DNA from 4 places in the Pectobacterium cacticida genome. Region 2 is predicted to be linked to each of the others. Evidence: predicted binding sites of a transcription regulator. Region 2 holds the regulator's gene; each other region holds the start of a gene.
What was found. Region 2 encodes LexA, which represses DNA repair genes until DNA is damaged. Its sites were predicted from a motif close to TNCTGTATGTACATACAGNA; they were not measured.
Positions count from the first base shown of each region.

Region 1: the regulator LexA is predicted to act here: its motif matches at 1,189-1,208, upstream of uvrA (excinuclease ABC subunit UvrA).
Region 3: the regulator LexA is predicted to act here: its motif matches at 1,345-1,364, upstream of uvrB (excinuclease ABC subunit UvrB).
Region 4: the regulator LexA is predicted to act here: its motif matches at 1,592-1,611, upstream of mutH (DNA mismatch repair endonuclease MutH).

Region 1 covers NZ_CP133656.1:3,166,789-3,168,995, forward strand. Annotated here, with positions in the region: gene uvrA (excinuclease ABC subunit UvrA) at 1-1,024, opposite strand, end outside; gene ssb1 (single-stranded DNA-binding protein SSB1) at 1,346-1,891, shown strand; partial or broken gene RFN81_RS14580 (hypothetical protein) at 1,994-2,044, shown strand.
Region 2 covers NZ_CP133656.1:3,543,901-3,546,107, forward strand. Annotated here, with positions in the region: gene RFN81_RS16140 (pirin family protein) at 1-295, shown strand, start outside; gene zur (zinc uptake transcriptional repressor Zur) at 392-901, shown strand; gene lexA (transcriptional repressor LexA) at 951-1,559, opposite strand; gene RFN81_RS16155 (diacylglycerol kinase) at 1,669-2,034, opposite strand; gene plsB (glycerol-3-phosphate 1-O-acyltransferase PlsB) at 2,162-2,207, shown strand, end outside.
Region 3 covers NZ_CP133656.1:1,398,223-1,400,429, reverse strand. Annotated here, with positions in the region: gene uvrB (excinuclease ABC subunit UvrB) at 1-1,158, opposite strand, end outside; gene RFN81_RS06670 (hypothetical protein) at 2,022-2,207, opposite strand, start outside.
Region 4 covers NZ_CP133656.1:825,761-827,967, forward strand. Annotated here, with positions in the region: gene RFN81_RS03925 (TerC family protein) at 1-514, opposite strand, end outside; gene mutH (DNA mismatch repair endonuclease MutH) at 644-1,354, opposite strand; gene rppH (RNA pyrophosphohydrolase) at 2,051-2,207, shown strand, end outside.

The DNA of each region.
Region 1 (2,207 bases), 380 kb from region 2:
TCGCGCTCAGGCTTTCAAACGGAGCATCAATGTCAAATTTGTAATGCTCCGCCAGCGAGCGCAGCATCTGGAAATAGTAGAAGTTGCGCCGATCCCAACCACGAATCGCGCCGCCAGCCAGCGACAGTTCCGCATTTTGCACCACACGCACCGGATCAAAGAATTGCTGCACGCCCAGCCCATCACAGGTTGGGCACGCGCCCGCCGGGTTATTAAATGAGAACATGCGCGGTTCCAGCTCATGCATGCTATAGCCGCATATCGGGCAGGCAAAATTTGCCGAGAACAGCAGTTCAGGCTGCGTAGGATCGTCCATATCCGCCACCACCACGCTGCCGCCAGACAGCTCCAACGCTGTTTCAAAAGACTCAGCCAGCCGCTGAGCCAGATCCTCACGGACTTTAAAACGATCGACGACGACTTCAATGGTGTGCTTTTTCTGTAATTCCAGCTTTGGCGGATCGGACAGATCGCACACTTCGCCGTCGATACGGGCACGGATATAGCCCTGTGATGCCAGGTTTTCCAGCGTCTTGCTGTGCTCGCCCTTGCGATCTTTCACAATCGGCGCCAGCAGCATCAGGCGTTTGCCTTCCGGTTGCGCCAGTACATTGTCTACCATTTGGCTAACCGTCTGCGCATCCAGTGTCACATCATGTTCTGGACAGCGCGGTTCACCCACGCGCGCAAACAGCAGGCGCAGGTAATCATGAATTTCGGTAATCGTCCCGACCGTGGAGCGCGGGTTGTGTGAAGTGGATTTCTGCTCAATAGAGATCGCGGGGGACAACCCTTCGATATGATCGACATCCGGTTTTTCCATCAGCGACAAGAACTGACGCGCATAGGCAGACAACGATTCCACATAGCGCCGTTGCCCTTCGGCATACAGCGTGTCAAACGCCAGTGATGACTTCCCCGACCCCGACAGGCCGGTAATGACGATCAGTTTGTCACGGGGAATTATTAGGTTGATGTTCTTGAGATTATGGGTGCGGGCACCACGAATTTCTATCTTATCCATTCACACACTTCCCGGAATAAAAACGGTTTGCGATCGCCTCTCACGCGAAGAGAACCGGTACGAAACCAGCCATTATGGCATAAATAAAACGCCGGACGCGTTTTTTAGCGTCGCTTGCTCGTGCCTGAAGAGAGAGCAGACAGTGAATAGCTTGCCATAAAAAAAACTGAATGGATATCCAGTACCGGTTCCATTTTTCATGTAACCGCGGCAAACGCGCCCTTCATTTCTGACGTCATTTCGCAGATATGATACAAATGTTTATCATGATAAAATCGATCGTTTAGACTTAAATAGACGTATTCATCAGGAGACACGAGCATGGCCAGCAGAGGCGTTAATAAAGTGATTCTTGTCGGGAATCTGGGGCAAGACCCGGAAGTCCGCTACATGCCAAACGGCGGTGCAGTTGCCAACATCACGCTGGCGACATCGGAAAGCTGGCGCGACAAGCAAACCGGTGAACAAAAAGAGAAGACCGAATGGCACCGTGTGGTGCTATTCGGCAAATTGGCGGAAGTGGCGGGCGAATACCTGCGCAAGGGTTCTCAAGTTTATATTGAAGGTTCATTACAAACACGTAAGTGGACCGATCAGTCAGGCGCCGATCGCTACACCACCGAAGTCGTTGTTAACGTCGGCGGTACAATGCAGATGTTAGGCGGTCGCCAGAGTGGCGGTGCGCCCGCAGGCGGCGGGCAACCAGGCGGCTGGGGCCAGCCGCAGCAACCACAGGGTGGCAACCAGTTCAGCGGCGGGGCGCAGGCGCAGCAACGTCCCGCGCAAAACGCCGCCCCTACACCCAATAACGCCCCAGCGCAAAGCAACGAACCGCCAATGGATTTCGACGACGACATTCCGTTCTGAGATTGACCTTAGAAAAAAATGTAAAGAATTTACGAGTATCCCCCCTGTTAAAGCAGGGGGCTTTTGTTTCTAACTCTGGAAAAAATATGGCATCCCTGAAAGATGTCGCGGGTAAACAACTATCCCGATGCCGTTAGCCCTGAGACCAGAAAGCGGGTCATGGCCGCGGTACAAGCGCTGAATTATATCCCTGACCATTCTGCGCGGAAAATACGCACCCAGCGGAATAACGCATCGACAACCGCTATCCTGGCGCAGGATACGGCCACCACGCCGTTTTCGGTTGACATATTTGCACACTTCCGTCTTACATCCC
Region 2 (2,207 bases):
AAATTCATCAAGTCACACGCTGCTTGCTTCGCCCGAAGGTGAAGATCAGAGCCTGCAACTGCGACAGCAAGTTTGGGTCCATCATGTCGATCTCCAGCAAGATGCGCAAAGCGCAATCACCCTACAGGGCAACCAGGCCTACCTGCAGCTGATCCGTGGTTCAATGATAGTAAAGGGCGACCATAACAGCGAGGTCTTACACTGTGGAGACGGCGCATTTATTAAACAAGAACCGTCACTGACGCTACGGGCTGGATCGCCGGTACGAGCCTTGCTTATCGATCTGGTGGTATAACGCTATTATCGCAGGATAATGCCGCCAGTTCGGCGTTTTTACGCAATCGTGATAAGATATCCGCCTTAATTCTCAATGCGTCAGGGTGATATGGCAATGAATTCAACCCAACAGGACAAACTGCTTGCCCAGGCTGAACAAATTTGTCAGCAACGCGCTGTGCGTCTCACGCCCCAGCGGTTAGAAGTTTTACGCCTTATGGCCCAACAACCCGGCGCGATCAGCGCATATGATCTGCTCGATCTGCTGCGGGTTTCCGAGCCTCAGGCCAAACCGCCGACGGTCTATCGTGCGCTGGATTTTCTGCTGGAGCAGGGCTTCATTCATCGAGTCGAATCCAACAACAGTTACGTACTGTGTCACCATATCGAAGACCAAAGCCATACCTCCGCCCTCTTCATCTGCGATCGCTGTGGGCAGGTGACAGAACGTCAAACCGAAGGGGTGGAGGAAACGCTACGCAATTTGGCGCAACAGTCAGGATTTACGCTGCGTCACAGCGTTGTGGAAGCACACGGGCTATGCAGCGACTGCCAGGAAATAGCATCATGCAAACAGCCGGATCATTGCGATCATGACCATAGCGTGCCGATAAAAAAACGTTAATGCCTAAAGACGCAACTTCCAGCCACTAGCCGTGCGTAGCCACAAACTGTTAGCTCCAGTCGCTGTTACGAATGATGCCAACCGCTAAGCCTTCTACCGAAAAATTTTGCTGGCGCAGATCGACAACAATGGGGGCAAACTCTTCATTCTCAGCGAGCAAATACACCGTATTACCTTGTTTCTTCAGGCGTTTTACCGTCACTTCATCTTCGATACGTGCGACAACGATTTGCCCGTTGCGAACATCTTCGGTTTTGTGCACAGCGAGTAAATCGCCATCCATAATGCCAATATTTTTCATCGACATGCCGCTTACTCGCAGCAAAAAATCAGCGCTGGGTTTGAACATTGCAGGATCGACCTGATAATGACATTCGATATGTTCCTGCGCGAGCAGCGGCTCACCTGCGGCGACGCGCCCCACCAAGGGGATCCCCGTCTCTTCTTCCATCAGAAGGCGAATGCCACGCGAAGCGCCTGAGACAATTTCAATTACGCCTTTACGCGCCAATGCCTTTAGGTGCTCTTCCGCCGCATTGGGTGAGCGGAACCCCAATTGTTGAGCAATTTCCGCACGCGTTGGCGGCATTCCAGTCTGCGCAATATGATCGCGGATTAAGTCATACACCTGCTGCTGCCTTGCCGTTAATACTTTCATCCCGCCCCCTGGTTGTTTATACAGTCTTTCCGTGAGTATATACAGGTAAGTCAACATTGGGAATGCCGATGTAGGCAAAGCCCTGACTTTTATTTGCTTATGCGTAACGTCAGGCAAAACACTGCCAGAGAATGCCTCCCCAGACAACAGCAGCAAACAGGAAAGCGATGAAAACGGCCGCGGAGCCCATATCTTTAGCTCGACCCGATAATTCATGGTGTTCGCAGCCAATGCGATCGACAACCGCTTCAATGGCACTATTGGCTAACTCGAAGAGCATAATCAAGACGACAGATCCAATCAGTAATAGTTTTTCGACTAGCGTAACGGGCAATAAACACGCAACGATGATGCCGACACTCGTCAGTAGAGTTTCCTGACGAAATGCCGCTTCGTGCCGCCACGCCTGTTTCAGCCCATTAAGGGAATAACCAGTCGCCTTAATAATCCGGGTTACTCCCGTCGCTTTATTCATTTATCCTCCACTTTTTATATAAAATAGTTCGCATTTTAACGCGCTGGTGTTGTCTCATCACCACAGATCTCCGGCGCAGTTTCTGGTATCCTTGCCGCGCATCGCTAACAAGAGGCTCCAAGTTGTTATGTCAGGCTGGCGTAAAATTTACTACAAGCTATTGAGTTTCCCGC
Region 3 (2,207 bases), 2.0 Mb from region 2:
CGCTAACGCTTCGAATTCCTCAAATTTCATCGGACGGTTATCCAGCGCCGAAGGGAGCCGGAAACCATATTCGACCAGCGTCTCTTTGCGCGCGCGGTCGCCGCGATACATACCGCCGATTTGCGGGACGGTGACGTGGGATTCATCGATGACTAACAGTCCATCGGCAGGCAGATAGTCAAACAGGGTCGGTGGCGGTTCACCGGGGCCACGCCCGGACAGGTAGCGCGAGTAGTTTTCAATGCCGGAGCAGTAGCCCAGTTCGTTCATCATTTCCAGATCGAACTGCGTACGCTGGCTCAGCCGCTGCTCCTCCACCAGCTTATTATTCGCCAGTAACACTTTTCGGCGATCGGCCAATTCGACTTTAATCTCTTCCATCGCCTGTAAAATCCGCTCCCGCGGCGTCACGTAGTGCGTTTTAGGATAGATGGTATAGCGCGGCACCGTCTGGAGAACGTGTCCCGTCAGCGGGTCAAACAGCGACAACCGTTCCACTTCTTCATCAAACAGTTCAACCCGCAGCGCGACGTCGTCGGATTCCGCAGGGAAAATATCGATCACTTCGCCGCGTACGCGGAAGGTACCACGCTGAAACGCCTGATCGTTGCGGGAATACTGCAACTCGGCCAGACGTCGCAAAATCGCGCGCTGGTCAATCAGCATCCCTTGCGTCAGGTGCAGCATCATTTTCAGATAGAGATCGGGATCGCCCAGACCATAGATCGCCGAGACGGAAGCCACGACGATCACGTCGCGCCTTTCCAATAGCGCTTTGGTGGCGGAAAGACGCATCTGTTCGATGTGTTCGTTAACCGAGGCGTCTTTCTCAATAAAGGTGTCGGAGCTCGGAACATAGGCTTCCGGCTGATAATAGTCGTAGTACGAGACGAAGTACTCGACGGCATTGTTGGGGAAAAAGGCCTTCATTTCCCCATACAATTGGGCCGCCAGCGTTTTGTTAGGCGCCAGCATCATGGTCGGCCGATTAAGGTCGGCAATCACATTCGCGATGGTAAACGTTTTGCCAGATCCCGTCACGCCAAGCAGCGTTTGGTGCGCTAACCCGTCTTCCAATCCTTCTTTTAAACGACGAATGGCTTCAGGCTGGTCGCCCGCTGGTTTAAAGTCGGAATGCAGTGTAAATACTTTACTCATCGCTAGACACGCTACTTATCATTTTTAGCCATCGCGCAATACGCGAGGTTTGTGAATGGATGCCTGAAGGCAGGTAAACGGCACAGCAAACAATTTCAGTCTCTCGCATTGTCGCCCCTACACGCTGGCGACGCACGTCGAGTCCTGTATTCTGAATGCCAATCAGGGAATTCGCCACCGCCATGATACTGGATATAAAAACAGCATCAAGACATTATCACTCGATTGAATTATTCATCGGCGAATGAATTCGCTAGCACATTTATCTTTATTCTAGCAAATAAAATCTGCATGATTTATCCCCAGAATAGATAAAGTTGTAACATTACTGGATAGACGGAGAGGTTAATTTATACAGCGATCGGGTATTGATGATCAAGACGCTTGATTTTACCTAACTACATGATAATAAATATATTATAAAAACAGTGGAGAATAGCGCCAACCCGGCGGCAACCCGCGTCAGTTCTCGGTTGGCGCACGTTGTCTATCCCTAATACACATGGTTATCCACAGAAATGGTGGATAACTCCCACAACCCCGCATCAGCACTGAGTTAACGAAATGCCACCGTCATTCATGATGCTCTCTGATAGGAATTTTCTTCACACGTCTTCTGTGATTTTTCGTATGACGATTAGACAGGAAAAGCATAAAACGGCGAAGTACTACACCACGCCATTGGGTGATTAGAGGGCAATAAAATAGGTTTATCCTATTAATGTCGGTAAAATATTATATTTTTTATATAAAAACAGTTGAATGTCGTAAACAACACCAACCGTGATGTGATTTCACGCTGCCGAAGTAAACTCCCCCCTATCCCATCAGGGCGACTGGAATAGGCTCTACAATTGTCATCGCTATATTGATGGCAGCAGTACCACCTGCATACTGACCGTTTTCCTCGTCAGATCCACCGCGAGTATGATTCTCTTGGCACCATCCTGACTCAACCATACTTCCCCATCATCTGGCGATCGCTTTTCCAGGGTACAGCCTATTGAAACAAGGTAGCGCCGTAACGCTGCGATATCCGTGGTATCGGT
Region 4 (2,207 bases), 1.4 Mb from region 2:
GTGCAGAAAACATCATCACGCCAACGGCGATAACAACGGCAGCCATCATAATGAATAAGTGATCGGAAAGACCAACCGCGGTGATAACCGAATCCAGGCTAAAGATAATATCCAATAGCATGATCTGAATAATCGCACCGAAGAAAGAGTGTACTTTTGCGGTATGTTCTTCCGAACCGCCTTCGACGGTTTCGTGGATTTCTTTGCTCGATTTCCAGATGAGAAAGAGCCCGCCGAAAAACAGGATCAGATCGCGCAGGGAGATACCATTGTCGAAAACAGTAAACAGTGGGGTCGTCAGGCGCATGACCCAGGCAATAGACGCGAGTAGCCCTAAACGCATCAACATCGCGCCAAGCAACCCCAAGCGGCGCGCTTTGTTTTGCTGTGCTTTTGGGAGTTTAGCGACAACCAGAGACAGGAAAATAATATTATCGATCCCGAGAACGATTTCCAAGATAGTCAACGTTCCTAGTGCCAACCAGGCATTCGGATCAAAAATCCAACTGAACATTATAGCGATTTACCTTAAACAGAGCATAAACGGTAGTATACCCCGCGACTCCGACATGTGTACAACGACGTGAGGCTCTGATTAAGCATCCTTGAAGTGGGAATCCCCGTCCTTCAGGGCGGGGAGCCGTCAAGCTAACGGCGTTCCGTTGTCCGTCGGCATAAAGTGGCGGGCGAGAAGCGGCCCGGTAAAGGTTTTTTTCAGATAGAATCCGCGCGGTAATGTCAGGATAGGTTGGCCCCATTCGCCAATGGCTTCCGTCAAGGCCCGACTATTTGCCGCCTTAGGGCGTAGCTGTAACACTTCGCCATGCCGGGCGGTAATGCTTTCAACCCGACCTAACACAATCAGATCCATTAACTCTTCCCAATCGCGGCGGAGTTGCTCCTCTTCTTCTTCACTAGGGCTCCAGATAAGCGGCGTGCCAATACGGCGTTCTCCCAGGGGGATGTAGCGTGAGCCCTCCACCGGAATCCACAACACTCTGGCGAGCTTATGTCGAACGTGGCTACTTTCCCACGTAACGCCGCTGTTGCCGGTTAACGGTGCGACACAGACAAAGGTGGTCTCCAGCGGCCTGCCTTGTTCATCGATCGGAATGGTTTTTAGTTCAACACCGATGTCTGGAAAATCCTGTTCAGGTTTACTCCCTGCGCTCGCGCCCAGAAATCGCTCCAGCAATATGCCAATCCAGCCTTTATCCCGTTTTAGGTCGGCGGGAAGAGGCAGGCGCGCGATGTCCGCTAACTCCGCAAGCGAATACCCCGCAAGCGCTTGTGCGCGTTCCAATAAGGCCTGTTCATGCGGCGGAGCTGTTGTGTGAATTCTGGGTAAATTCATAGCTTCTGATTCGATGTTTACCTGGTTAAAAAAAACGCAATAGATAAAACATGTTCATGCACGGTCGATAATTCAGTGCAGAAAAAAATAATAGCATGATTCGTAGCGTTTTTTTTGCGTGTGATAGCAATGATGACGTTGCGCCTGGCAAACTGTGCACGTATAGCCACCGATAATAAACAGGATCTTACACTAGGTTATCCACAGATTTATTGGATAACCCACATAATCATGAATTACTGGTTCAATTTACAGCCTTGACTCCTATGATTTTTGCTGTTTTAGCCTATTTATTGGCTGACTTTACGGCATTGCCTGTGGATAAAATCGACATAGTGCGATCTTTCGCCAATAAGATTATCATGCCATTCCGGTGTTAATTAATGTATGGGCTGAGTCAAGATTAAGTGATTTAAATTCAATGAGTAAGTGAGGTTTTCTTGCTGGTTTTGGCCGTTTTGTCTTTTGGCGAAAGAAGAGTTTTACTCACTTCTTCATGGGTTCTGCACAACGATGTCCACAGAAAAAGTGAATAAACCGCGGTCTGCACACTAACCATGTTTATAACTTTGATCTTATCTGTGGGTTATCGTAGTTTTATTCGTATCACATGCATTCTAAGCAGTGGTTTACCGCCTGTCGGGAGTGTGAAACAATCAACCTATCTATTGCATTAATGTTTATCGAGGTAGTCCGGTGATCGATGATGATGGCTACCGCCCCAACGTGGGTATTGTAATTTGTAATCGGCAGGGGCAAGTCATGTGGGCCCGGCGCTATGGTCAGCACTCCTGGCAGTTTCCGCAAGGGGGAATTAACCCCGGCGAAAGTGCTGAGCAGGCGATGTACCGCG